One region of the Micromonospora sp. NPDC018662 genome, then DNA from elsewhere that is predicted to be linked to it. Evidence: riboswitches for the same ligand, from Rfam matches in the RefSeq annotation. Region 1 holds a riboswitch; each other region holds the start of a gene.
The links. Region 1 has a riboswitch for S-adenosylmethionine ahead of ACH495_RS12525 (ABC transporter substrate-binding protein). Riboswitches for the same ligand answer to the same signal wherever they lie in the genome.

Region 1 (9,352 bases):
GGGGTATCGATGAGCGTGCACCACCCCGATCCCGGCGCCACCCGCCGCCGCTTCCTCGGCCTGGTCGGTCTCGGCGTGGCCGCCACCGCCGGCGGCCCGCTGCTCGCCGGCTGCTCCGAGAAGCCGACCGGTTCCGGCGGCGCCCAGCAGCTCGACGCCGTCTCCGGCGTGCTGCCGACGCGCAAGGACCTGGCCGGCGCCGTCAAACCCGACATCGTCGGCACCCGGCCGGTGCCCGACGGCTACACCAGCTACCCGGCCACCCTGGTCGACGCCATCACCGACAAGCCCGGCACCAGTGGCAAGCAGGTCACCGCGATGACGCCCGCCTGGGGCCCGGCGCCGCCCGGCGTCGCGCAGAGCGCCTACCTCCAGGCGGTCAACGCCGAGCTGGGCACGCCCGTCACCTTCACCATCCAGGACGGCAACACCTACGCCGACAAGCTCAACGCCATGTTCGGCGCCCGGGACGTGCCGGAGCTGGTCTGCGTGCCGGGGTGGGAGGTGGAGAAGATCCCGCGTTTCGCCGAGGCGATCAAGGTGCTCTTCGAGGACCTCACCGACCACCTCAAGGGCGACGCCGCCAACGCGTACCCGATGCTGGCCAGCTTCCCGACCGGCGCCTGGCGCGAAGCGGTCTGGAACGGGCGGCTGATGGCGGTGCCCAACCCCACCGACGGGCCGTTCCCCTGGGCGCTGTTCGCCCGCAAGGACCTGCTCGACGCGCGCGGCCTCGCCGTGCCGAGCAACCTCGACGAGCTGCTCACCATGGCCAAGCAGGTCACCGACCCGGCGCGCAAGGTGTGGGCGTTCGACGACGTCTTCGCCATGATCCAGATGTTCCACAAGGTGCCCGGCTCCAACGGTGGCTGGCGGCTGCGCTCCGACGGGACGCCGGAGTTCAAGTACGAGACCCCGGAGTTCCGCCGGGCGCTGGAGGTGATGGTCCAGGTCTACAAGGACGGTCTGGTCCACCCGGACGTCGTGGCCAGCAAGGGCGCGGACGCCAACACGCTGTTCGCCAAGAACGGCGCCATCGTGTTCAAGCAGGCCGGCGTCGGCTTCTGGCAGGGCGCCCAGGCCGAGCACCAGAAGACCAACCCGAAGCTCAACATCCAGCCGGTGCCGATCTTCTCCGCCACCGGCGGCGACCCGCTCGTCTGGGGCGACGACAAGCCCATCTCCTTCACCTTCATCAAGAAGGGCGTCGGCAAGGAGCGGATCGAGGAGCTGCTGCGGATCATCAACTGGTGCTCCGCGCCGCTGGGCAGCCAGGAGGCGCAGCTCCGCGACTTCGGCGTCGAGGGAAAGCACCACACCAAGTCGCCGAACGGTCCGGTGAAGACCGACCTGGCGTTCAAGGAGATCGCCAACCAGTACTTCTTCATCAGCGGCCGTAACCCCACCATCGGGCCCTACCCGGACACCCCCCGCTACGTCCAGGACGTCCTGAACTACTCCAACCAGATGGTCACGTTCATGGAGAAGGACCCCTGGGACGGCGTCAAGCTGGAGATGCCGGCCGCCTACAAGGCCAACCAGGTGCCGACCGAGGACAAGTTCACCGACATCCAGCGCGGCCGCCGCCCGCTCGGCGACGTGGACGCCATCGTCGCCGAGTGGAAGGCCAACGGCGGGGAGGAAGCCCGCAAGCTGCTCGCCGACTCGCTGCCCAAGGGGGCCAAGTGAGCGAGCCGGCCGTCGCGGTCGGGCCCGCACGGGCCCGACCCGGCGACCCGGCCCCACCGGCCCGTACGCCCCGCCGTCGCCGGGTGCCGCTGCGCACCCGGCTGCGCCGGGACTGGCAGTTGCTGGCCATGGTGGCGCCCGGCTTCCTGGTGCTGCTGATCTTCAGCTACCTGCCGATCGCCGGCAACGTCATCGCGTTCCAGGACTACAACCCCTACCTGGGCGACAACCCGTGGTCGGCGTTCACGCACAGCAACTGGATCGGCTTCGGCCAGTTCCAGCTCCTCTTCGACGACCCGGCGTTCTGGGACGCGTTCCGCAACACCCTCGCCATCACCGCGTTCCAGCTGGTGTTCTTCTTCCCGCTGCCGATCCTGCTGGCGGTCATGCTGCACAACCTGCTCTCCAGCCGGCTGCGCGGGTTCGTCCAGACCATCGTCTACCTGCCACACTTCTTCAGCTGGGTGCTGGTGATCAGCTTCTTCGTCGCCATGCTCGGCGGGGCCGGGTTGCTGGCGCAGACCATGCGCGACGCCGGCATGCAGCCGTGGAACGTGATGACCAACCCGGACACGTTCATCGTGCTGGTCACCGCCGAAGCGGTCTGGAAGGACGTGGGCTGGGGCACCATCGTGTTCCTGGCCGCGCTCTCCACCATCGACCAGAACCTCTACGAGGCGGCCGCCGCGGACGGCGCCGGACGGTGGCGGCGGCTCTGGCACATCACGCTGCCCGGCCTGCGCCCGGTGATCATCCTGCTGCTCATCCTGCGCCTCGGCGACGCGCTCTCGGTCGGTTTCGAGCAGTTCCTGCTGCAACGCGACGCGGTCGGCCGGCAGGCCGCCGAGGTGCTCGACACCTTCGTCTACCACTTCTCCATCGCCACCGGGAACTACGGCTACGGCGCGGCGGCCGGCCTGTTCAAGGCCGTCATCGGCCTGGTGCTCATCCTGGCCGCGAACCGGGTGGCGCACCTGCTCGGCGAACGAGGGATCTACTCGAAGTCATGACCGTGACCATCCGCCGGCCATCCGGCACGCGCCCCCGCCGCCCGGTGTGGGAGGAACCACCGACCCCGGTCGGCCAGGGGTTCAAGGCGCTCCTGCTCACCCTGCTGGTGCTCGGAGTGCTCTTCCCGCTCTGGGTGGTGCTGGTGACCAGCCTCTCCTCCCGCCAGACCATCGCCGACGCCGGCGGCCTGGTGGTGGTGCCGAAGGGGATCGACACCTCGGCCTACCAGACCATCCTCGCCGGCGGGGCGGTCACCCGGGCGCTGTGGATCAGCACGCTGGTCACCGTGTGCGGCACCGCGATCGCACTGACCGTCACCGTGCTCGCCGCGTACGGGCTGTCCCGGCCGGGCTCGCTGGGCCACCGCTGGCTGCTGGCGTACTTCCTGATCCCGTTCCTGCTCTACCCGCCGCTGGTGCCCCGCTACCTGGTGGTCACCGGGCTCGGGCTGAAGGACACCATCTGGGCGCTGGTGCTGCCGCCGGCGATCAGCGTGTTCAACCTGGTCGTGGTGCGCGGGTTCGTCCAGGGCATCCCGCAGGAGCTGCTGGACAGCGCCCGCATCGACGGCGCCAGCGACTTCCGTACGCTGGGTCGGATCGTGCTGCCGCTGTCCCGCGCGGTGATCGCCGTGGTCGGGCTCTTCTACGCGGTCAGCTACTGGAACGTCTGGTTCGACGCGCTGCTGTTCATCGACCGCAACGACATGTACCCGATCCAGCGGGTGCTCCAGAGCTACCTGCTGGCCGGGCAGGCGCCGCACACCTCCGGCGGCACCACCGGGGTGACCATGCCGCCGACCGAGGCGATCAAGATGGCGGTGGTGGTGCTGACCGTCGCGCCGATCGTCGCGGTCTACCCGTTCATCCAGCGGCACTTCATCAAGGGCGTGCTGATCGGCGCGGTGAAGGGCTGATCAGAGCACCTGGGACAGGAACCGTCGCAGCCGGGGGTGTTGGGGAGCCTCGAACACGGCGGCCGGCGACCCCGCCTCCAGCACCACGCCGGCGTCCATGAACGCGACGGTGTCGGCGACGGTGCGGGCGAAGCCCATCTCGTGCGTGACCACCACCATGGTCATGCCGGCGGCGGCCAGGTCGGCCATCACCGCGAGCACGCCCTTGACCAGCTCCGGGTCCAGCGCCGAGGTGGCCTCGTCGAAGAGCATCACCTGCGGTCGCAGCGCGAGCGCCCGGGCGATGGCGACGCGCTGCTGCTGGCCGCCGGAGAGCTGCGCCGGCCGGGCGTCGGCCTTCGCGGCCAGGCCCACCAGGTCGAGCTGGGCGCGGGCGAGCGCGACCGCCTGGTCCTCGTCGAGCTTCTTCAGCTTCCGCAGCGCGAGCGTGACGTTGCGCAGCACGCTCAGGTGCGGGAACAGGTTGAACTGCTGGAACACCATGCCGATCCGCTGTCGCAGCGCGTCCGGGTCGTCGCGCAGCACGCTGCGGCCGTCCAGCAGCACGTCGCCCCGGTCCGGCTCGATCAGCCGGTTGATGGTGCGCAGCAGCGTGGACTTGCCGGAACCGGACGGCCCGATCACACAGGCGGTGCCGCCCCGGGCCACGTCCAGGTCGGCGCCGCGCAGCACCCGGTGCGCGCCGAACGCCAGGTGCACGTCGCGGACGGCGAGGCTGACCGAGGTGGCGGTGCTGGTGCTCATCGCGGGTCCCTTCCGGTCGGGGTGACGCCGGCCGGCGTCAGGTCGGGTTCGGGCTCGGGCGGCGGGGCGGTCGGGCGGCCCTGGCGCAGCCGGCGGTCCAGCCAGTTGACCGCGTGCGTCAGCGGCACGGTCAGCAGCAGGTAGCACAGGCCGGCCAGCAGCAGCGCGGACTGGTTGCCGGTGTTCGCCGCGTAGTCCTGGCCGATCCGGAACAGCTCGCGCTGGCTGGCCAGCAGGCCGAGGAAGTAGACCAGGCTGGAGTCCTTGATCAACGCGATGAGCTGGTTGACCCAGGCGGGCAGCACCCGGCGTACGCCCTGCGGGATGACCACCAGGCGCATCGACTCGGCCCAGGAGAAGCCGAGGGCGCGGGCGCCCTCCAACTGGGCGGCCTCCACGCTCAGGATGCCGGCCCGGAAGATCTCGCCGAGGTAGGCGGCGGCGATCAGCGACAGCGCCAGCACGCCCAGCGGGTAGGGGTTGGGGCCCCACACCGCCATGCCCAGCGGCGCCAGGCCGACGCCGATGAGCAGGATGGTGGCCGCGGCCGGGAGGCCGCGGAACACGTCGGTGTAGACCCGGGCCGGCCACCGCAACCATCGGGTACGCGAGATGCCGGCGACCGCCAGCAGCATGCCCAGCACCGAGCCGAGCAGGGCGGCGGAGACCGCCAGGAGCAGCGTGTTGGGCAACCCGACGGTCAGCATCTCGGGCAGCGCCTCGCGCATCGAGTCCCAGTCGAAGAACGTCTCCCAGAGGGTGCTCAGTGGATCCATGGTTCCTCCGTCCGCCCCGCTCGTGTCCGGCTGTCCGCTCAGGAGGCGGCCGACGGCGAGGGCGTCGCCACCGAGCCGCTGCCGGGCGTGAAGTCGGCCGGGATCGGCCGTCCGGGGTAGTACTGCGCCTGGAGCTTGCTCCACGTCCCGTCCGCGATCACCTCGTCGAGGCCCTTGTTCAGCGCCTCGCGCAGCTTGTCGTTGCCCTTGGCCACGGCGTACGCGGTGGGGGCCGTGCTGAGCTGCTTCGCCGCGACCTTGATCTTGCCGGTGCTGTCGGCCGCCGACTTGTCGCCGATCTCGGCGGGCGCGATCCAGGCGTCGGCGGTGCCGGCCTTGAGCTGGTTGACCGCGCCGTTGTAGTCGGGCACCCGCACCGGGTCCAGGTTCTGCCGGGTGGCGAAGTCGTCCTGCACGGTGCCCTGGACCACCACCACCCGCTTGCCGGCGAGCTGGTCGAAGCCGGTGATCGGGGAGCCGGCCGGCACGTCCAGGCCGAAGTAGCCGAAGTCGTAGCCGTTGCCGAAGTCCACTGTCTTCTTCCGCGCCTCGGTGACCGTGATCGAGGAGCTGCCGACGTCGAACTTGCGGTTGTTGACCTGGGAGAGCAGGGCGGAGAAGTCGGTGCCGACGAACTCCACCTCGAGGCCCACCTTGCCGGCGACGGCGCGCAGCAGGTCGTTGTCGAAGCCGGTGAACTCGCCGTCCTTCAGGTAGACGTTCGGCGGGGCGTCGGTGAGCGTGCCGGCCCGGATCACACCGGGTCGGAGCAAGCCGTACGGGTTGTCGGCCTGGTCGGCGGCGTCACCGCCGCCGCAGGCGGTCAGCGCGCTGGCGGCGAGCACGGCGGCGGCGCCGAGCGCGGCGACGCGGGTCAGGACGGTACGGATACGCACGATGTCTCTCCAGAGTGGACGAACACGCGGGACGCGTGTCGGTGCCGGCGCCGCCGGGCACGGCGGAGCCGGGAAGGGTGGATCGGGAAGAGGGTGGAACGCCTGCTCAGCGCGCGTCGCGACAGCTGTCGCTGCACACCCGCATCAGGTCGACGTGGCGGCGCTTGACCAGCGCGAGGCCGGCCCGGGTGAGGGGTGGTGCGAACATGGGTCTCCCTGGTCCGTCGGTGCTGACCTGGGTGCCAGGCCACGCTTGCACCGGCGGCTGCCGGTGCCTGGTCCTCACCCGGAGCACCCCACCGTGGTGGAGGGTTGCCGGCCAGCGAGCCGGGGCTTGACGCTGGCGCTCATGACCTGCCGAAAGGCTAGCAGCACCGGGTCGCCGGCCGTCCAGCCGTTATGACCACCCTCACGCGCCGTGCCTTACCGCCCGGCTGGGTCTTGCTATGCAACAAGGTGCATAGCAAGATGGCCGGCATGTCGCTGGAGCACGCCATCCTCGTCTCGCTGCTGGAGCAGCCCGCCTCCGGCTACGAGCTGGCCCGGCGCTTCGACCGCTCGATCGGGCGCTTCTGGACCGCCACCCACCAGCAGATCTACCGCGTGCTCAAACAGATGGCCGGGGACGACCGGATCACCGGTGTCGAGGTCGGCCAGGAGAGCCTGCCGGACAAGACGGTCTGGTCGGTCACCCCGGCCGGCCGGGCCACGCTCGTCGACTGGCTGCACGCCCCGGTGCGCCCGGAGGCGGTGCGACACGAACTGGCCGTCAAGATCCGTGGCGCCGCGTTCGACGACGCGGCCGGGCGCGCCACGCTGGTCACCGAGGTCGAGCGCTACCGCGCCGACCACGAGGCCGTCCTCGCCGGCTACCTGGCCGGCGAACGCCGCGACTTCCCGCACCCCGACCCACCCGACGCCCGCGCGGCGCTCCAGCACGTGGTGCTGCGCGGCGGCATCGCGTACGAGCGGATGGTGCTGGCCTGGCTGGACGACGTCCTGGCCACCCTCCGCGACCTCGACCTCGACCCGGAAAGGCCCTCCGCGTGAGCGACCCGCTGCTGTTCCACCCGCACCGCTACGACCCCGCCGACCTCGACGAGACCTCGCGGCGGCTGCTGCGCGCCACGATCGACTGGTTCGAGACGCGCGGCAAGCGCGCCCTGGTCGACAGCTACCACGCCCGCGAGTGGTACGCCGACTTCCTCGACTTCGCCGCCCGGGAACGCCTCTTCGCCACGTTCCTCACCCCGGCCGCCGACGGCGGCGACGACGCCGACAAGCGCTGGGACACCGCCCGCAACGCCGCGCTCAGCGAGGTCCTCGGCTTCTACGGGCTCGGCTACTGGTACACCTGGCAGGTCACCGTGCTCGGCCTCGGGCCGGTGTGGTCCAGCGGCAACGCCGCCGCCCGGGCCCGCGCCGCCGAACTGCTCGACCAGGGCCACGTGATGGCGTTCGGCCTCTCCGAGCGGCCGCACGGCGCCGACATCTACGCCACCGACATGCTGCTCACCCCCGACGGCGCGGGTGGTTTCCGGGCCACCGGCGGCAAGTACTACATCGGCAACGGCAACGTCGCCGGCCTGGTCTCGGTCTTCGGCCGGCGCGCCGACGTCGAGGGCCCCGAGGGGTACGTGTTCTTCGCCGCCGACAGCCGGCACCCGGCGTACCGGCTGGTCCGCAACGTGGTCGCCGCCCAGATGTACGTCTCCGAGTTCCGGCTGGAGGACTACCCGGTCCGGGCCGAGGACGTGCTGCACACCGGGCCGGCCGCGTTCGACGCCGCGCTGAACACGGTCAACGTCGGCAAGTTCAACCTCTGCACCGCGTCCATCGGCATCTGCGAGCACGCCATGTACGAGGCGGTCACCCACGCCCACGGCCGGGTGCTCTACGGCCGGCGGGTCACCGACTTCCCGCACGTGCGCCGCGAGCTGACCGACGCGTACGCCCGGCTGGTCGCGATGAAGCTGTTCAGCGACCGGGCGGTCGACTACTTCCGCTCGGCCGGCCCGGACGACCGGCGCTACCTGCTGTTCAACCCGATGACCAAGATGAAGGTCACCACCGAGGGCGAGAAGGTGATCGACCTGCTCTGGGACGTCATCGCCGCCAAGGGCTTCGAGGCCGACACCTACTTCGACAAGGCCGCCAAGGACATCCGCGGCCTGCCGAAGCTGGAGGGCACCGTGCACGTCAACCTGGCACTGATCCTGAAGTTCATGCCCAACTATCTGTTCCGGCCGCAGCCGCACCCGCCGGTGTCGACCCGGCGGGACGCGGCCGACGACGCGTTCCTGTTCCGGCAGGGCCCGGCGCGCGGCCTCGGCGCGATCCGCTTCCACGACTGGCGCGCCGCGTACGACGCGCACGCCCACCTGCCGAACGTGGCCCGGTTCCGGGAACAGGCCGACGGGTTGGTCACGCTGCTCGCCACGCACGCGCCGGACGAGACGCAGCAGCGCGACCTGGACTTCCTGCTCACCATCGGCCAGCTCTTCGCGCTCGTGGTCTACGGGCAGCTCGTCCTGGAGCAGGCGGAGCTGACCGGTCTCGACCCGGACCTGCTCGACGAGATCTTCGACCTGCTGGTGCGGGACTTCTCCGGCTACGCCACCGAGCTGAACGGCAAGCCGGCCACCACCGACGAGCAGGCCGCCTGGGCGCTCGCCCACGTCCGCCGCCCGGTGGTCGACGCCGACCGCACGGCCCGGGTGTGGCAGCGGGTGGCCGACCTGGCCGGCGAGTACGAGATGCGGCCGTGAGCGGCGGAATCGGCGCGCGCGACGGCCCGCCCGACCGGTAGGTTGCACGGATGTTCGCGCTTGCCCTGACCGACGACGCCGAGCTGCGACCGTTGCAGCCCTGGCACGCCGACGAGTTCCTCGCCAACCTCGACCGCTGCCGGGAGCACATCGCGCCCTGGGTCGGTGCGTCGTTCGTGGCCACCGACGCCGAGTCGGCCCGCCGCGTCCTCCAGGCGTACGCCGACCGGTGGGCCCGCGACGACGGCGGGATCTGGGGCATCTGGCAGCGCGGCACGCTCGTCGGCGGCGTACTGCTGGTGTCGCTGAGCACCGCGCGCGGCGTCTGCGAGGCCGGCTGCTGGCTGGAGGCGGACGCCCAGGGGCAGGGCCTGGTCACCCGGGCTGCCCGGGTGGTCGTCGACTGGGCGGTCCGGGAGCGCGGCATCCACCGCGTCGAGTGGGTGACCCGGGCCGGCAACGAGCGCAGCATCGCGGTCGCCCGCCGGCTCGGCATGCGCCGCGACGGCGTGCTGCGAGGCGCCGCGCCGGCGCCGGAGGGCCGGGCCGACA
Region 2 (9,352 bases), on a different contig from region 1:
GGCGGCGATGCCGATGATCACGGCGAGCGGGTGGATGGCCACCGCCCGGCCCATGATCAGCGGCTGGAGCACGTGGCCCTCGACCTGCTGCACGCCGACCACCACGCCCAGGATGATCAGGGCGGTCACCGGGCCGCTGTCGACCAGCGCCACCAGCACGGCCACCACGCCGGACAGGAACGCGCCGACGATCGGGATGAACGCGCCGAGGAAGACCAACGCGGCCAGCGGGAACGCGAACGGGATGTCGAAGACGACCAGGAAGATGCCGATGCCCACGGCGTCGATGAACGCGACCAGCACGGTGGCCCGCACGTACGCGCCGAGCGTCGCCCAGGACGCGCGCCCGGCGTCGTCGACCTTCCAGCGCGCGGCCACCGGCAGCAGCCGGACCAGGAACCGCCAGATGTTGTTGCCGTCGCGGAGGAAGAAGAACGTCGCGAAGAGCACCAGCACGGTGCCGGTGAGCACCTCGGCCAGCGTCGCGGCGGTGCTGAGCGCGCCGCTGGTGAACCGTTCGGTGTTGCCGTTGATCCAGGCCTGCGCCTCGTTGATGTAACGGTCGAGCTGGCTGTCGGACAGGTGCAGCGGCCCGGTCTTGAGCCAGTCCTGGATCTGCCGGACGCCCTGCGAGGACTTCTCGCTCAGCTCCGGCACGCCCTGGATGAACTCGTTGACCACCAGCGTGAGCGTGCCGATCACCGCAACCAGGCCACCGACCAGCACCACGCCGGTCGCCAGCGAGCGGGGGAACCGGGCCTTCAGCAGCCAGCCGACCGCCGGGGCGAGCAGCGCCGAGAGCAGCAGCGCGACGGTCAGCGGGATGATCACGATGCTGATCGTGCCGACGATCCGGAGCAGGGCCCAGGTGACGATGCCGATCACGATCAGTCGCCAGCACCAGGCGGCGGCGATGCGCAGCGCGTGCGGCACCTCGGTGTCGTCCCGGCTGACCGTCGAGTTGTGCATGGCGGCCGGCGGCTCGGCGCCCACCACCATCGCCGACGGCGACGCCACCGGACCCGGCGAGACGGGTGAGGCCACGCCCGCGTCGTCCGGTGCCGTGTCCGCCCCCTCCCGGCCGGCCCGGACGGACTCCCGTCCCGACTCGTACGCGCGGCGGAGCCGTCCGCGCATCCGCTCGAAGCGGCTCAAGCGCACCTCCGGCAAAGTTGGCCCACCCACGTACGTGACAGGGGGGACAGGATACGTCCGCCGCCCCACCATAGGGCGGCTCCGCCACACATTGCCCCGCCACGGTCCGGGCCAACCACGGCGGGATCGATCGCGGGGCACGCGGTAGCGTTTTCGCGTGACCGCCGACCAGAGTCTCGACGCCGGGCTGCCCATCCGCCTGCTGCACGATCGCGTGCTGGTGCGTACCGAGGGCGGTGAGGGGGAACGCCGCTCCACCGCCGGCATCGTGATCCCGGCGACCGCGGCGGTCGGCAAACGCCTCGCCTGGGCCACCGCGGTCGGCGTCGGGCCGCACGTACGCTCGATCGTGGCCGGGGACCGGGTGCTCTTCGACCCGGACGACCGGTCCGAGGTCGAGCTGCACGGCCGGGCGTACGTGCTGCTGCGCGAGCGCGACGTGCACGCGGTGGCGGCGGAACGGGTGGAGAGCGGCGCCACCGGCTCCACCGGGCTCTACCTGTAGCCCCGCGCCGTTTGCGGCGCTGCCCGGCGGGAAGCCCAGGCACCTCAGTGCGCCCTGGGGAGGGACCATGCCGATCGTGATCAAGAGGATTCTCGCCTGGGGGTTCCTCGCGTTCCTGATCTACTTCATGGCGTTCCGGCCGGACGGCGCGGCGCAGCTGTTCCGGGGGATCGGGGCCGCGCTGATGGCCATCGCCCAGGGGCTCGGCGACTTCCTCACCGGCATGATGACCTGACCGCCCCCGCGTGGGTGGGTGCTCAGCGGTGCGGGTGCCAGGCGTGCGGGCCGTAGCCCGGGGGCGGGGGCGGCGGGGCCAGCACCACCGGGATCGGCACCACCGGCTCGTCCGGCGCCTCGACCGCGCGCCGGGACCCGTCCGGGAACCGCAGGTGGTAGCGCTGCCCGTCCCAGACGCCGACCGGCGCCTGCGGGTCGCGGCCGACGAAGAACGACCGGTACGCGGCGATCGCGTCCAGCAGTTCCCGTTCCTCCCGCACCGTCCGGTCCCGCTCGGCGGGCTTGCGGTCGAGGCCCCGGCGCATCCCGTCGCGCAGCAGCGCCAGCCGGGTCGCGGCGAACTGGTAGCCCCGCATCGCCTTCACGCCGCCGTCGCCGGCCACCCGCCGGGCCCAGGCGCGGGCCGCGTGCCGCCGGCCCAGGCTGCCCAGCGCCGCCACCTCGGGCGGGGTGAGCCAACCCGCCCGGACGTAGTCGGGCAGCGTGCGCTCGGTGAGCCGCCCCTCCCAGGCCCGCAGCCAGACGGCCAGCCCCACCATGCCGAAGAAGATGGGCACCATCACGCCGATGTAGCCGTAGAGCACGATCACCTGCTGCCCGGTGGCCTGCGCCAGTGAGGGCAGCAGGTTCCAGGTGCCGTGCAGCATCATGGCCAGCAGCAGCCCGGCGAGCGGGGCGAGGATCCGCACCCGCCGGTCGGCGGTACGCGCGGCCACCCCCAGCCCGACGCCGGTCATCGAGGTGAACAGCGGGTGGGCGAAGCCGAAGAGCAGGATCCGCACGATGAAGATCGCGATCACCTGCTGTGCGCCGGTCGCCGGGCCGTACTCCTCCACGCCCGTGCGGTAGCCGTATCCGCCCAGGTAGAGGATGTTCTCGACCATCGCGAAGCCGACCGCGGAGAGCCCGCAGTAGACCAGGCCGTCGGTGATCCCGGAGAACTCCCGGCGCCGGAAGATCAGCAGCAGGATCGGACCGGCCGCCTTGGTCAGCTCCTCGATGAACGGCGCGACCAGCACGGCGGTCAGCGCGGCGGGCAACCCGTTGTCCTCGAACAGCCGCGCGCCGGTCTCGTTGACCAGCAGCGAGATGGCGGTGGAGACGAAGGCGCCCCAGGCGAAACAGAAGATCAGGTATTTCAGCGGCTCGGGTTCGTAGCGGTCGAGCCAGAGGAAGCAGGACACCAGCACCGGCACCGGCAGGATCGCCGCGATCACGCCGACCAGCAGCGCCTCCGCGCCCAGGCTCTCGCCCAGCGTGAAGACCATGAACAGCGCGCCGGCCGCGATCAGCAGCACCACCGCGGCCAGCGCCAGGAAGCGCCGCCAGCCGAGCCGGCGCAGCGGCATCCGCGGCGTCGGCGCCCCGGGCGGCGGGACGGCGGGCGCGGGCGGCGGCGGCAGTGCTCCGCCGGGCGGGTTGACGGCCATGCGGTCAGCGTAGCCACCCGCGCCCCACTGGTCCGGCCGCATCGTGACGGCTATGCTGCCGGGCAGGTCACGAGCGCCAGCGTCAAGCCCCGGCTTGCTGGCCGGCAACCCTCGTCGAGTTCGCGGTGGGGTGCCCCGGGTGATGACCGGGCCCAGCGCCGCGTCGCGTGCTGGGCAAGCGCGGACCCCGTCCCGGCACGCCGGGGTCCCGGTTCCCCGGAGGCTCCGCCATGACCGTCACCCTCGTACCCGCCCTTCCCCCGCTGCCCACGCCGGTCCGGCCGGACCCGCTCGGCGTGCTCGGCGTACCGGGGGAGATCAACCTGGACCATGCCGCCAGCGCGCCGTGCGCGCGGGCCGCGGCCGACGCGGTGGCCGAGCTGCTGCCCTGGTACGCGAGCGTGCACCGCGGCGCGGGCGCGCTGTCGCGGCGCTGCACGCTGGCCTACGAGCGGGCCCGGCAGACCGTGGCGGACTTCGTCGGCGCACGTCCCACCGACCACGTGATCTTCACCCGGAACACCACCGACGCGCTGAACCTGCTGGCCCGGGCGCTGCCCGCCGGCACCACGGTGGTCACGTTCGGCGGCGAGCACCACGCGAACCTGCTCCCCTGGCCGCGCGGCTCGGTGCGGCTGCCGGTGCCGGACTCCCCGGCCGACGCGGTCCGGTCGCTGACCCTGGCGCTGGGCGAACTGGCCCGCGACGCCCGGCCCGGCCTGCCGGTGCTGGTCGCGGTGACCGGCGCCAGCAACGTCACCGGCGAGTGCTGGCCGGTCGCCGAACTGGCCCGGGTGGCCCACCGGCACGGCGCGCGCATCCTGGTGGACGCCGCCCAACTGGCCCCGCACGCCCCGGTCGACCTGACCGCGCTGGACGTGGACTACCTGGCGCTCTCCGGCCACAAGCTGTACGCCCCGTTCGGCACCGGCGTGCTGGCCGGGCGCGCGGACTGGCTGGACGCCGCCCCGCCGTACCTGGCCGGCGGCGGGGCCACGAGTCACGTCGGCGCGGCCACCCACCAGGTGCGCTGGGTGACCGGCCCGGCCCGGCACGAGGGCGGCACCCCCAACCTGCTCGGCGCGGTGGCGCTGGCGGCGGTCTGCGCGGCGTTCTCGGCGGCGGACCGGACCGCGCTGCACGCCCGGGAGCAGGCGCTGCTGGCCCGGCTGCGGTCCGGCCTGGCCGCGCTGCCGGGCGTGGTGGAGCTGCGCACGTTCGGTCCGGACGCGCCCCGGGTGGGCATCGTCAGCTTCGTGGTCGCCGGGCGGGACTCCGCCGAGGTGGCCGCCCATCTGGCGGCCCGACACCGGATCGGCGTCCGGGACGGCCTGTTCTGCGCCCACCCGCTGACCCGCCGCCTGCTGACCGAGGCCGCCGTCCGGTCCGGCCGCACCGACCTGCCCCCCACCGCCCTCCGCGCCAGCCTGGGCCTGGGCACCACCGAGCACGAGATCGACACCCTCCTGACCGCCCTGGCGGCGCTGGCCCGTCCGCGTCGATCAGGAAGTTGACCGACCCGGAAAACGCTCTCCCACCCGTCAACCTCATGATCACCAAGGCGGGGCGGGGGTCAGCCGACGGGAGGGGCGGTGCAAGCGGTGGCGGGCTGGTCCTTTCCGTGGAACGCCTGCCGGACCAGGCGGTTCGCCTCGTCCTGGTCGATGCCGGACGCCACCATCAGGTCGCTGGCGGCGGTCCGCACCTGGGCGATCACCACGCTGCCGGAGAAGCCGACCCCCTCGGCGTACGCCCGGCCGGCCTCGCTGACCGCGCGCAACACCCGCTCCCGGGCCTTTTCCGGCTCGTCGCCGGAGGCGAACTCGTGCCGGAGCAGGCGTACCGACTCGGCCAGGTGGGTGATGGAGTCCGGCATCGGCTCGGGGACCGGCTCCTCGTCCTCGATCATGGTGACCGCGCGGCGGATGAGCGTGCCGCTGTTACGCATGGCCCGGTCGATCGGTTCGGCCGCCTCCGCGTAGTGGGTCAGCTCGCTGCGCCGGTGCCAGCGGGCCGGCGAGATGGTGATGGTCTCCTTGGCGCCCTCGATCGCCTCGGTCAGCGCGGCCAGTTCCTCCTTGTTCTCCCGGAGCCGGAACAGCGCCCGCTGGGCGGCGCCCCGGTCCCGGTTGCGCAGCGCCTCGGCGCACGCGTCGAGCTGCTCGGCGAGCAGGTCCAGCGCCGGCCGGGCGGCCCGGTTGAGCACCCGGAGCGGGTTGAGCGGCAGCAGGACGGCGGTCACCAGCAGCGCGATGCTGCCGCCGACGAAGGCGTCGACGAAGCGCGGGAACTCGATGTTCTCGGTGGACGGGGTGAGCGTCACGATCAGCACCGCGGTGGCCGCCGCCTGGATCACGATGGCCACGCTCGCCCCGGCGAAGATGGTCAGCAGGATCGCCGAGGTCACCACCAGCGCGAGCTGCCAGGCGCCGGTGCCCAGGAAATAGATCAGCACGTCGCCGACGAGGACGCCGACCGCCACCCCGATGATCAGCTCGACGGTACGCCGGAACCGCTGCCCCACCGAGGCGGCCAGCGTGCCCACCGCGGAGATCGGGGCGAACACCGGCTGCGGGTTGTGCAGCAACCGGTGCGAGACCAGGTACGCCAGGCCGGCCGCGAGCCCCGCCTGCAACGCCAGGCCGAACGCCGTCCGGACCCGGTGCAGCCGGTCGTGCAGCGTGGCCTTGCTCCGGTGGCGCAGCTCGTCCATGGCGGAGGCGATCCGTGGCCCGTCGAGGTCGCCCAGCGACTCGCGCGACGTCATGCGCCGCAGGAACGGCGGTCGTCGGTCCCGGGCCATGGCGGGTACTACCCGTCCCGTCCCCGGTGAATCCTCGCCCCGACGCCGGAGTGGGGCACACTGCACCGGATGGACGAGCTGACGGCGCGGTGGCGGGCGACGGCCCGGGCGGCCGGCGCGACCGATCCGGCCGGCGTGGCACGCGCCGGGGCGCGGCTGCTGGCCGGTTGGCGGGAGCCGCACCGGCACCACCACACGGTGACCCACCTGCGGGCGGTGCTCGACGTGGTCGACGCGTACGCCGATCTGGCCCGCCACCCGGAGCTGGTCCGGCTCGCGGCGTGGTGCCACGACGCGGTCTACGACCCACGGGCGGGCGGCGACGCCAACGAGCGGGCCAGCGCCGACCTGGGCGGCGCGCTGCTCGCCGCCGCCGGGCTGCCGACCGCGGCGGTGACCGGGGTACGCCGCCTGGTGCTGCTCACCGCCGGCCACGCGGTCGGGCCGGACGACCCGGACGGCGCGCTGCTCTGCGACGCCGACCTGGCGGTGCTGGCCGCCGCACCTGACGACTACGACAGGTACGCCGCCGCGATCCGCCACGAGTACGCCCACGTCCCGGAGCCGGACTTCCGCGCCGGCCGGGCCGCCGTGCTGCGGCACCTGCTGGCCCTGCCGGCGCTCTTCCGGCTACCCGAGCCGCACGCCCGCTGGGAGGCGCCCGCCCGCGCCAACCTGACCCGCGAGCTGGGCACGCTGAGCTGAGACCGGCGCGGCCGAGGCGGAGACGTGTTTCGGGCGGCGCAGGTCGGCGGCGCGCAGCAGCCGGACGATCTCGCGGGACGGCACCACCGTCGCGCCCAGCCAGACCGCCACCCGGAACCGCTCGGCGGGCAGGTCGTAGTGGTCCCGGTCGAAGCCGCGCCGGCTGACGCCGAGCAGCTCGGCGAAGGCGTGCAGTTCCGCGTACGAGACGTCGCTGATCAGGTGCGACCAGAGCCGGCCGCGCCAGGGCACGGTGGGCGGGTCCAGGTAGAGCACGGCCACAGACGGTACGCCGGTAGCCTTCCCGACATGGCCGCCCATCCCCTTCTCGACGAGCTGCGGGCCGCGCTCGGCGAGTCCGCCGTGCTGACCGACCCGGACCTGCTGGCCGGGCACGCGCGCGACGAGGCCGACCTGTGCGACTCGGGCACCCCGCTGGTGGTGGTCCGCCCCCGGGACACCGAGGACGTGGTGGCGGTGGTCCGGGCGGCCGGGCGGCACGGCGTACCGGTGGTGCCGCAGGGGGCGCGGACCGGGCTGGCCGGCGCGGCGAACGCGGTGGACGGCGCGGTGGTGGTGAGCACGGTGGCGATGGACCAGGTCCGGGAGATCGACCCGGTGGGCCGGATCGCCGTGGTGCAGCCCGGCGTGGTCAACGCCGCGCTGGCCGCGGCGGTGCGGGCGCACGGGCTCTGGTATCCGCCGGATCCCGGTTCCTGGGAGTCGTCCACCATCGGCGGCAACGTGGCCACCAACGCCGGCGGCATGTGCTGCGTGAAGTACGGCGTGACCAGCGAGTACGTGCTCGGCCTGGAGGTGGTGCTCGCCTCCGGCGAGGTGCTGCGCACCGGCCGGCGCACCGCCAAGGGCGTCGCCGGGTACGACCTGACCCGGCTCTTCGTCGGCTCGGAGGGCACGCTCGGCGTGATCACCGAGGTGACCGTGGCGCTGCGCCCGGCGCCGGAGGCGTCGCTGACCCTGGTGGCGGTCTTCGGCACCACGGCGGCGGCCGGCGGCGCGGTGGCCGGCATCGCCGAGCGGGGCCTCACCCCCAGCCTGCTGGAACTGCTGGACCGGACGCACCTGCGGGCGATCGAGGCGTACCGGCCGATGGGGCTGCGGACCGACGCGGAGGCGCTGCTGCTGGCGGCGGTGGACACCGGTGACCGGGCGGCCGGCGACCTGGCCCGGATCGCCGAGGTGTGCACGGCGGCCGGCGCCGACGAGGTCTGGGCGGCCACCGACGCGACCGAGGCCGCCGCGCTGCTCCAGGCGCGGCGGCTGGCCCACCCGGCGATGGAACGGTTCGCCGCGCAGACGTTCCCGGGTGGCAACGGCGGCCTGGTCATCGACGACGTGGCGGTGCCGCGCGGCCGGCTGGCGGAGCTGCTGGACGGGGTGGCCCGGATCGCCGTCGCGTGCGACGTGCCGATCGGGGTGGTCGGGCACGCCGGCGACGGCAACATGCACCCGAACATCGTGGTGGACCGGGCCGACCCGGCGAGCCTGGAGCGGGGCCGGCGGGCCTTCGACGAGATCATGCGGCTCGGGCTGGACCTGGGCGGCACCTGCACCGGCGAGCACGGCGTCGGGCTGCTCAAGCGGGACTGGCTGGCGCGGGAGATCGGCCCGGTGGGCGTCCGGGTGCATCAGGCGATCAAGGCGGCGCTGGACCCGGCGGGGCTGCTCAACCCCGGCAAGGTGGTCTGACTCAGCCCTTGTCGTCGGCCGGCGTGGCCTGGGTGAGCAGCAGCAGCACCTGGTACGCCACCGGCGGCGCCGGCTCCCCCGGGCAGTCCTGGATGGTGACGGTCAGCCCCGGCGGGATCAGCAGCGTCGAGGTCAGCACGCCGATGCAGAGCTGCCGGTACCGCCGGGCCTGGTCGGTCTCCCGGGCCAGCGCCGGGTCGGCGAGCATCCGCTGCAACCGGGACGTCTGCTCGGGGTTGAGCGAGCCGGTCGCGTCGACGCCGTCGCCGGCGCAGTCCCGGCACTGCCACCGGCCGGTCGGCTCCACGTCGAGCGTGCGGACCGGGCCGTCCCCGCCCAGCCGCTGCATCAGGGTGACGAGGTTCCCGGTCGGTGTCGGTGTGGCCGAGCCCTGCCGACCGGGTGCGGCGGCGCCCTCGGCGTTGCCGAGGAGCGCGCAACCGGTCAGGGCGGTCGCCAGCAGGACGCCGGCGGACAGGGCGGGGACGCGCGACCAGGATGGGCGAACCACGCCGGAAACCTACACTTCCGTAGGTAGCGCGCACTAGCCGTCGAGCGGCCGTTAGGGGTTCGGGTCGCCTCAGCGCGGCGACGTCGGCAGCCCGGCGCCCCGGTCGGCCACGAAGCCCCGCACGTCGGGCGCACCGAGCCGGGCCGCGTCGGCGGCGATGTCGTCCGGCATGAGCTGCGACGCCCGCTCGGCCTCCACCCGTGCCCGGTAGTGGGCGACCTCCCGGGCGCGGGTCGCCGCGTCCCAGCCGAGCACCGCGCCCATCAGCTCCGCGGTGTGCTCCGCCGACTCCAGGC
Region 3 (9,352 bases), on a different contig from region 1:
TTGTAGCGGCGCACGCCCCGGGCGTCGAGCGCCCGCTCCACGCCCCGCTTCCGCTGCGCGTCCATCTTCTGCTGCTCCCACGCCAGCTCGCCCATGGGCGCGTCGAGCAGCAGCCGGCCCTCCAGGTGGGCGATGTCCGCGACGTACTCGTCGGGGGTGTGGTCGCGCCAGCGCACGGTGCGGTAGCCGGTGGCCGCCGCGCGGGCGTCGGCCAGCAGCGCGGCCAGCCGGGCCCGGTCGAGCGCGGTGATGTCGAGCCGGCGGCGGACGTCGGTGTTCGCCGGTTTCGCGCCCATGGCGGCGGCGAACGCCGCGCCGGGGAACACCCGCTCCGCCTCGCCGGGCAGCGCGGCGGCGGTGGAGCCGACCAGCCGCTTGCCGCCGTGCTCCCGGAGCAGGCGTACGCCGTGCCCGTGCAGCGCGCGCCCGATCCCGCGACGCCGGCGGTCCGGGTCGACCACCAGCTCGACGCCGGCGTTCTCGACGTTGTCCAGCGTGTGCAGGTGGAGCCGGAGCCAGCCGACCGGCTCCCCGTCGAGGCGGGCGACGAGCCACCGCCCGGCGATGCCGGGCATCGGGTGCCGCAGCAGCGCCTCGAACCGCCGGCGGCAGGTCGGCGGCAGGTCCGGCTCGTCGACGGCGCGGGCCGCCTCCGCGATCCGGTACGCCGCGTCCAGCGTCGGCGTGTCGGCGACGTCCAGCGGGGTGACGGTCAGGCCCATGGCGGTGAGCCTGCCCCGGAAGAAGCGACAGGGCCAGCGGTTTTCCGCTGGCCCTGTCCTACGTTGGTCGGGAGGGACGTCCGCACAACGCCTCCGGCGTTGGGTCGCAAAACTTTGAAAAGTCTCCGGCGAAAGCCCTCCCGCACGGAGCATCTTGCGCCGTCCGGTTCCTGCCGTCAAGTCCTCCGGTGACAGTTTTCCGACACTCCCCGCACTCCCCCCGTCACCCCCCGCCCCTCCCGCGCGAGCCCCACCCCACTCAGGCGGCGCGCTGATTCACGGAAAGTGTGGCTATTTCGTCCCGGATAGCCACACTTTCCGGGAAAGAGCGGGCATGGGGGTGAGGGGTCAGGAGAGGAGGCCGGCGTCTCGGGCGGCGCGGAGGTTGGGCTTGATGCGGTGGGTGGGGCCGGACTCGGCGGCCACCGCGTCGAGCGTCTTCAGGCCCTCGCCGGTGTTGAAGATCACCGTCTCGGCGGCCGGGTCGAGCTTCCCCGACTCGACCAGCTTGCGCAGCACCGCCACCGTCACGCCGCCCGCGGTCTCGGCGAACACGCCGGTGGTCCGCGCCAGCAGCGTGATCCCGGCGCGGATCTCGTCGTCGTCGGCGTACTCCATCCAGCCGCCGGTGCGGCGGACCGCCTCCAGCGCGTAGACGCCGGCCGCCGGGTCGCCGATGTTCAACGACTTGGCGATGCCGGTCGGCTTGACCGGGACGATGGTGTCGCGGTCGTCGTGCAGCGCGGTGGCGATCGGGTTGCAGCCGGCGGACTGCGCGCCGAACACCTTCCAGCCACCGGCCGGCGCCTCGACCAGCCCGATCTCGACCAGCTCGGTGAACGCCTTGTCGATCTTCGTCAGCAGCTCGCCGCTGGCCATCGGGATCACCACCTGGGCGGGGATCCGCCAGCCGAGCTGCTCGGCCACCTCGTAGCCGAGCGTCTTGGAGCCCTCGGCGTAGAACGGCCGGACGTTCACGTTGACGAACGCGGTGTCCTCGAACTCGTCGGTCTCCACCAGCTCGCCGCAGAGCCGGTTCACGTCGTCGTACGAGCCGTCGATGGCGACCAGGTCACCGCCGTAGACCGCGGTGGTGACGACCTTCCCCTGCTCCAGGTCGCTGGGGATGAACACCACCGACGGTACGCCGGCGCGGGCCGCGTGCGCGGCGACCGAGTTGGCCAGGTTGCCGGTGGACGCGCAGGCGTAGCGGGTGAAGCCGAGGGCGCGGGCGGCGGTCAACGCCACCGACACCACCCGGTCCTTGAACGAGTGGGTGGGGTTGGCGCTGTCGTCCTTCACCCAGAGCGGCGCGGTGAGGCCCAGCTCGGCGGCGAGGTGACCGGCGGCGACCAGCGGGGTCAGCCCCGGGTCGAGGGTGACCCGGGTGGCCGGGTCCTGGCCGGCGGGGAGCAGGGCGGCGTACCGCCAGATGCTGTCCGGGCCGGCCTCGATCTGCTCGCGGGTGACGGTGGCCAGGGCGGCGGTGTCGTAGTCGACCTCCAGCGGGCCGAAACACTCGTAGCAGGCGTGCTGCGCGGCCAGCGGGTAGCGCGCGGAACAGGCGCGACAGACCAGGGCGCGGGCCGGGCTGCGGGTGGTGTCGATGCCGGAGACGGCGGGAAGCGTCGACGTCATGTCGAGGAAGTTCCTCTCATCTTTCCCCGCATCGCCGGGTGCGGCGGGGACGGAATTGGCACCTGCCCGCAGGGCGCTCGCCATCGAGCGTGCGGGTGGTTGCCGGGGCGTCGTCGGGCCGTATCCCTCAGCCCCTCTGGATGAGGTATGCAGTTGTGCCGTCGAGTCTATGCGCCGCCCACCGTGCCGCCACCCGGGGTTCCCACCCTCTGGGCCGCCCCCACCGACTCCCACCTCCCCACCCTCACCCCACCCCCGTGGTTGATCATGACGTTGGCAGCGACAAATCGGACCGCGCCTGCCGCCAACTTCATGATCGCCAAGGGGGTGGCGGGACTTCGGGAGGGTGGGGTGGGTGGGATGATCCTCGGATGCGGAGGATGTGCGCGGGGATCGGGGTCCTTGTCGGGGGGACGCTGCTGGTGGGCTGCGCTCCGACGCCCGCCCGGGTCGACCCGCTGCCCATTGCGCCGGAGCGGCCGGGCGTCGAGGCGGCGCCGTCCACCCCGCCGCCGTCCACCCCTCCGCCCTGCACGCCGGAGGGCATCCGGATTACCGAGCTCGGGGTGAGCGCCGCGATGGGGCTGCGGGCCATGGGCCTGGAGCTGGTCAACTGCGGCAACCAGCCGTACGAGCTGCGCGGCCATCCGGCGGTCAAGCTGCGGGACGCCGACGGGGACCCGATCACCGTCCGGATCATCCCCGGCGCGAAGGGGATCACCTCCGGCTTCGACGCCCCGCCCACCCGGCTCGTGCTGCGCCCCGGCGAACGGGCCGGCGCCGCACTGCTCTGGCGAAACACGGTCACCGACCCGACAGTGGTGGCCACCGCGGGCGCTCAGCTCGACGTCGCGCCGGTGGCCGGTCGGCCGACGCAACCGGTGGCGCTGGACGGGCCGATCGACCTCGGCAACACCGGCCGGCTCGGGGTCAGCGCCTGGAAGCGCCGCGACGCCGACCCGACCACAAAACCGGTCACGCCGAGCGCCCCACCCTCCGCGGCGGAGACCCCGGACAACCCACTCTGACCGCCACGCCTGCACCGCCGACAGCAATCGGAGAGATCTTGGAAGGAAAGTGCCCCTCCAAGGGCCATCTCCTTCCAAGATCTCGGGCCGTGGCGGTGAGGGACCTCGCGACAGCCGCAGTGGGGTGGATTGCCCCCGGGTAGTTATCCATTCACCTCGCGCACGAACACCCCGCGGCCGGGAGCGCCGACGACCACCCCACGGTCGCGCAACAGTGCCACCGCCCGCGCAGCCGTGGAGAACGACACCGAGTAGAGGTCGGCGAGCTGCGAGTAGGACGGAAGCTTGGCACCCGGCCCGTACTCGCCGCTCTTGATCCGACCGGTGATGTCGGCGGCGATGTCGCTGTAACTCAATGGAATCGCGGGCACGGCGGTCCTCCCGGGTTGGCGGTCCCATCTGATCACGGCACGCAACTCACCTCAAGCGCTTGGTTGACCTATGTCACTAGGAGCAATAGCATCGAAGCGAGTCGCCCGGGTTGGCACCAGGGCGTCCCCCCGGGACAAGAGAGCCCGGACCGCGCCGGAGCAGCGCACCTTCGACGGGACCAATGCGCTGCTCCGGCACCCCACCAGGCAAAGGAGGCGTGATGTGACGAGTTCGGAGGTGCCCGCCGCCAGCGCGATCTGGGCGGTCGAACAGGTGACCGGCGAGCTGCGGGAGACGTACCTCGACGTGGCCGCCGCCGCCGTGCTGCTGGAGCGCGTCGGCGCGGGCTGCGCGCATCCGGCGATCAAGCTGGCCCGGCGCAGCGGCGAGGACGCCCTCGACCTGGCCGGCGACGCGGAATTCCAGGTCAGTGACGGGGTACGCCGGCTGCGCGTGGCCGCCGGACACCGGGACACCGCCACCATCGGCGGGCTGGTCGAGGCGCTGGACGGGGTGCGGGACCGGTTGGGCGCGGCGGCCGATCGGATCGGGCGGCTCCCGGCCCGGATCACCGCTGCCGGGCGGCAGCTCTCCGTCGCCGGCCGGGACGACGACCCGGTCAGCGGCACGACGGTCCGGCAGTGGCAGGACGGCGCCGAACGACTCGCCCGGATGGCGGAGAGCCTGACGTCGGCCGCTGCGGCGCTGTCGTCGTACACCGAGGGGTTGACCGACGGGGGTCGACCACGGTGACCGACCCGCACTGGATCATCCACCTGCCCACCACCCTGACCAGCGTCGACGAGGCCGCCGCCCTGTCCATGGCGCTGCGCCGTTCGCTCGGGCACGTGCTCGCCATCGACTTCGGTGAGACCACGCTGTCCGAGGAGGACCGACAGTCGGTGCGGACCCGGGTCTGGTGCGACGCCCCGCTCGCCACCTCCCGACGCTGCTCCCGCGCGGCGGCCCACTCCGGCCGCTGCCGCTGACGGATCGTGGTACGGAACCGCCCTCGGAAGGGCGCTCCCGTACCACGATCTCGGGGACGGCGGGTCAGGCGGGGACGGAGGCGCGGCGGGTCGCCGGGGTGGCGTCGGCGGGGGCGCGACGACGGGAGATCAGCGCGTCGAGCGCCCAGGTGCCCGGGCCGAGCACCGCGACCAGCAGGAACGACCAGCAGAAGAGCGCGGCCAGCTCGCCGCCGTTCTTCATCGGCAGCAGGCCGTGCGGCTGGTGGACCACGAAGTACGCGTACGCCATCGAGCCGGAGGCGAGCAGCGCGGCGGGCCGGGTGACCAGGCCGACGAGCACCAGCACGCCGCAGACGAGCTGGATCAGCGCGGCCCACCAGCCCGGCCAGGTGCCGACCGGGACGGCGCCGCCGGTGGCCGGATTGCCGCCGAGTATGCCGAAGATCGACGCGGCGCCGTGGAGCAGGAAGAGAAAGCCGACGACGATGCGGAACAGGGAGAGCACGGGACCGTTCAACTGCGCCGGGACCATGGGAAACCTCCTGGGACGGGTAACGGACGACGTCCAGGATGGCGGCCATAAAGATTGAAAGTAATCAATTCCTTGCAGGCGGGACAATCCCATGGGAACGCTCCCATGATATGGAAGTCGGGTAGCCGACAGGAAGACCTCCGACCGGTCGGAGTGTGGCATCTGTGCACTAGCGTGCTCCTTGCTCCCCAGTGGACCGTTCGGGAGGTGACCGGTGGGATCGGAGCGGGTCACGCTGGTGGTGGTGTGCGCCGAGGACGCGGCACAGCCGCTGGTCGAGGTGCTGGACGCGCGGGGCGTCGCCGCGCAGGCGTCCGGGCGGCGCAACCTCGACGGGGCCGCCGTCACGTCGTGGATGGTGGTGGCCGGGGTGGCGCTGAAGATGGCGCCGGACATCCTGCGCGCCCTGGCTGAGCTGGTCAAACAGTTCCGGGTGGGCCGGGTGGAGATGAACCTGGACGAGCGCACCATCGCCGTCGACAACCCGGGGCCGGCGGACGTCGAGGAGCTGTTACGGCAGTTCCGCACCGTGGTGGAGCCCGCCGAGGACGACGACGCGGCGAGCTGACGTTCGCATGCTCGACGACGACGTCCTCGACCACATCGTGCGGTCGCAGGTGGGTGCCGCGGTCCGGACGTGGCGGCACGAGCGCGACGGCCTCAGCCCGATGAACGTCGTGCTGGACGTCGTGGACGAGGTGGTCGACCACCCCTACGCGGTCTACTGGGTCGACGGCGGCGTGCCGGAGATGTTCTCCCTGCCGGGCCTGAGCCCGTCGGTCGTGCTGTTCAACACGCGCTACCTGGAGATGACCGGGCACCTGCGGAGGGTCCTCACCGCCCGCGAACTGTCCCCCGAGCTCATGGCCGACGTGGCCGAGCAGGTCAGCCTCCGTATCGTCGCGGAGCTGGTGCTCCGGTACGGCGACCCGAGCCTGGCCTGCCACCTGCTGGTGGAGTCGCTGCCGGCGAGCCGGACGTACTACCTGCCGGTCACGCTCATGGATCTCGAGCGCACGCCGATCGGCCACCACTACATGGCCGTGTGGTTCTACGCGTTGCTGCACGAACTCGGCCACGTCCACGCCACGCACCGGGCCACCGGGGAGCACGAGCCGACCGGCGGCGATGAGCACCTCGACCGGCTCATCGAAGAGGTGGCCCGCGAGATGTTCGGCGCGGACCGGGAGGACGACGTACGCGGATGGCGTCGCCGACGGGAGCGTGACTCGCTGGACCACCGGGTGCTCCGGGAGGAACTCGACGCCGACGTGTTCTCGATGCAGATGCTGTACGCGGCCACCGTCCGCGTCCTCCAACACAACGGCACGCCCGACGCGTACCGCGCCGACCGGCTCGCCGGCGAGATCCTGCTGATGTTCGGGTCGATGCACGTCATGAACAGTTGCCTGCTGATCGCCCGCTACGGGGCCCGGCTGGCGAAGGACTCGCTCGACCCGTTCCAGAACGTGGCGAACAACGTCCGCCTCAACAAGATGATCGACTTCTTGTCGCTGCACCTCTCCGGCGGCGACGGCCCCGGCTCTGACGTCGACCGGGAGACCGTCGCCGAGTTCCACGCCGCGCTGCTGGCGATGCACGCCCGGATCAACGAGCAGTTCACCGCGTTCGAGGTGGGACATGTGCGGGCGATGCGGCACGCCGCGTTCCCGGAGGAGCGGCGGCTGGACGTCTTCGAACGCCTGGCCGAGGCCTTCGCGCACGACCCGACCTCGGCCGTCCTCCGACTCGAGATCGAGCGGTTCCTCACCCTGGCCCGGACGCTCGACGTCCAGCACCCGGACCTCGACCTGCTCGCCGCGTTCGTCGACCGGCCCGCCGACGCGGCGGAGACCCTCGCCCGCCAGCAGCGCGTCTTCCTGGTCCCCTGGGTGACCGGCGAGGGCGTCGACCAGCCGTTCGGCCTGCCCGCCCACGACGAGCTGGTGGTCTTCGTGTTCGCCGCCCAGCGCACCGTCAAGCACTTCATCGAGGAGTTCCGCCCGATGCTCGCGCCCGGCCTCGAGCTGAAGCTCGCCGCCATCGTCAGCCCCACCGAACAGAACGTCGTCACCATCCTGTTCCAGCGACTGCCCGAGCACCGGCGGCGGCTCCAGGTGGTGTTCCAGGGCAGCGACGCGTTCGCCGACCGCTTCCGCCAGCTCGACGACGGGACGTTCTGGGCACCGGAGTGACCGGCCGCCTCAGCTCGTGATGTCCTTGCGGGTGAAGCGCCAGAACGCGAGCCCCCAGAACAGCGTGGCGTAGACGATCGCCGAGATCGCGCCCTTGACCACGTCGTCGGTCTGCATCGGCGACGACAGCAGCCCCAGCCAGGCGCTGCTGTAGTGGGTCGGCAGCAGGTCGCGCAGCCCGCCCAGCGCGGTGATCTGGTCGAGGATGCTGGACAGGATCCAGAGCAGCACCGCCCCGCCGACCGCGCCGAGCGCCGCGTCAGTGGTCACCGAGAGCAGGAACGCCAGGCCGGCCACCACCAGCAGCACCACCGCGAGGTAGCCGAGCACGCCGACCAGCCGCAGCAGCCCGTCGGCCGGGGCCAGCTCGGCGGAGACCTGGCTGCTCAGCGGCTTCCAGCCGTAGCGCAGCGTGCCGGCGAGCAGCGCGGTGCCGGCCAGCAACACCAGCGCCAACCCGGAGTACGCGAGCGCGACCACCAGCTTCACCGCCAGCAGCCGGGCCCGGGGCACCGGCACCGCCAGCAGGTAGCGCAGGCTGCCCCAGCTCGCCTCGCTGGCCACCGTGTCGCCGCAGAACAGCGCCACCACCACGACCAGCAGGAACGACGCCGACACCAGGATCGAGAACAGGGTGAAGTTGAGCCCGCCCGAGGTGGCCAGGTCGGCCAGGCTGGCGAACTCGCCCCTTCCGCCGCCGTCGTCGTTCCCCGAGTCGAACTGGAACGCCACCAGGATGATCAGCGGCAGCAGCACCATGAACCCGAGCGCCAACTGGGTACGCCGCCGCGACGCCTGCCGCCGGAACTCCGCCCCGAACGGCAGCGTGGCCGACGGCCGGTAACCGGCCGCCGCCCCGCCCGCCTCGTGCGCCACCGAAGAGTCCACCATCACCGGTCACCGCTTCCCCGAGAGTTCTCGCCGACCAGGGCGAGGAACGCGTCCTCCAGGCGACGCCGGGGCACCACCCGGTCCACCCCGATGCCGGCCCGGACCAGTTCCGCCACCACCTCGCTGCGGGCGGTGCCGTTGGTGTCCACCACCAGCCCGCCGTCGTCGTCCGGCAGCACCCGTACGCCGTCCAGCCGGTCCAGCACGGTCCGCGCGGCGTCCGGGTCGCTCACCTCGAACAGCACGCTGGGCGACTCGCCGACGATGTCCTCGACCGGGCCGGACGCCACGATCCGGCCCTTGTTCACCACCACCGCGTGCGTGCAGGTCTGCTCCACCTCGGCCAGCAGGTGACTGGAGACCAGCACCGCCCGGCCGTCGGTGGCGTACCGCTGGAGCACCCGGCGCATCTCGGCGATCTGCGGCGGGTCGAGCCCGTCCGTCGGCTCGTCCAGCACCAGCAGCTCGGGCAGGCCGAGCATGGCCTGGGCGATGGCGAGCCGCTGCCGCATGCCGTGGCTGTACTTCTTCGTCCGCCGGTGCACCGAGGCGCCCAGGCCGGCGATCTCCAGCGCCTCGTCGAAGTGCGCGTCCGCCCACGGCCGCCCGGTGGCCCGCCAGTACGCCTTCAGGTTGTCCAGCCCGGACAGGTGCGGCAGGAAGCCCGGCCCCTCGACCAGCGCGCCGATCCGGGACAGCACCGGCGAGCCAGGCACCAGCCGGTGCCCGAACACGTAGATCTCCCCGGCGGTGGGCTGGGTCAGCCCCATCAGCACCCGCAGCGTGGTGGTCTTGCCGGCGCCGTTCGGCCCGAGCAGGCCGACCACCTGGCCGGGGTGCACCTCGAAGTCCACGTCGGAGACGGCGACGAAGCCGTCCGCGTACTCCTTGCGCAGGTTGCGCACGGCGAGCGGGACGCCCGCGTACTCCGGGTGGATGGAGCGGTCCTGGCGGCGGTGCCGGCGGCGGGCGAGCAGCACCACCACGACGAGCCCGACCGCGA

Region 2: it holds a riboswitch for S-adenosylmethionine, as region 1 does, so the genes downstream of both, ACH495_RS08710 (aminotransferase class V-fold PLP-dependent enzyme) here and ACH495_RS12525 (ABC transporter substrate-binding protein) in region 1, are expected to answer to the same signal.
Region 3: it holds a riboswitch for S-adenosylmethionine, as region 1 does, so the genes downstream of both, thrC (threonine synthase) here and ACH495_RS12525 (ABC transporter substrate-binding protein) in region 1, are expected to answer to the same signal.

What each region holds. Positions count from the first base shown of each region.
Region 1 covers NZ_JBISAC010000003.1:652,166-661,517, forward strand. The annotation lists gene ACH495_RS12500 (extracellular solute-binding protein) at 10-1,689, shown strand; gene ACH495_RS12505 (ABC transporter permease) at 1,686-2,699, shown strand; gene ACH495_RS12510 (carbohydrate ABC transporter permease) at 2,696-3,616, shown strand; gene ACH495_RS12515 (amino acid ABC transporter ATP-binding protein) at 3,617-4,360, opposite strand; gene ACH495_RS12520 (amino acid ABC transporter permease) at 4,357-5,136, opposite strand; gene ACH495_RS12525 (ABC transporter substrate-binding protein) at 5,175-6,032, opposite strand; SAM riboswitch class IV at 6,277-6,387, opposite strand; gene ACH495_RS12530 (PadR family transcriptional regulator) at 6,510-7,082, shown strand; gene ACH495_RS12535 (acyl-CoA dehydrogenase family protein) at 7,079-8,800, shown strand; gene ACH495_RS12540 (GNAT family N-acetyltransferase) at 8,851-9,352, shown strand, end outside.
Region 2 covers NZ_JBISAC010000002.1:692,772-702,123, forward strand. The annotation lists gene ACH495_RS08690 (AI-2E family transporter) at 1-1,137, opposite strand, end outside; gene ACH495_RS08695 (GroES family chaperonin) at 1,313-1,660, shown strand; gene ACH495_RS08700 (hypothetical protein) at 1,728-1,895, shown strand; gene ACH495_RS08705 (PrsW family intramembrane metalloprotease) at 1,918-3,369, opposite strand; SAM riboswitch class IV at 3,393-3,514, shown strand; gene ACH495_RS08710 (aminotransferase class V-fold PLP-dependent enzyme) at 3,558-4,841, shown strand; gene ACH495_RS08715 (aromatic acid exporter family protein) at 4,901-6,130, opposite strand; gene ACH495_RS08720 (metal-dependent phosphohydrolase) at 6,200-6,835, shown strand; gene ACH495_RS08725 (DUF4031 domain-containing protein) at 6,761-7,111, opposite strand; gene ACH495_RS08730 (FAD-binding oxidoreductase) at 7,145-8,545, shown strand; gene ACH495_RS08735 (hypothetical protein) at 8,547-9,056, opposite strand; gene ACH495_RS08740 (glycerol-3-phosphate dehydrogenase/oxidase) at 9,126-9,352, opposite strand, start outside.
Region 3 covers NZ_JBISAC010000002.1:713,154-722,505, forward strand. The annotation lists gene ACH495_RS08780 (GNAT family N-acetyltransferase) at 1-722, opposite strand, end outside; gene thrC (threonine synthase) at 1,071-2,360, opposite strand; SAM riboswitch class I at 2,374-2,507, opposite strand; gene ACH495_RS08790 (DUF4232 domain-containing protein) at 2,732-3,388, shown strand; gene ACH495_RS08795 (winged helix-turn-helix domain-containing protein) at 3,532-3,759, opposite strand; gene ACH495_RS08800 (hypothetical protein) at 3,983-4,513, shown strand; gene ACH495_RS08805 (hypothetical protein) at 4,510-4,749, shown strand; gene ACH495_RS08810 (DoxX family protein) at 4,814-5,263, opposite strand; gene ACH495_RS08815 (hypothetical protein) at 5,478-5,831, shown strand; gene ACH495_RS08820 (hypothetical protein) at 5,839-7,458, shown strand; gene ACH495_RS08825 (ABC transporter permease) at 7,468-8,349, opposite strand; gene ACH495_RS08830 (alpha/beta fold hydrolase) at 8,349-9,352, opposite strand, start outside.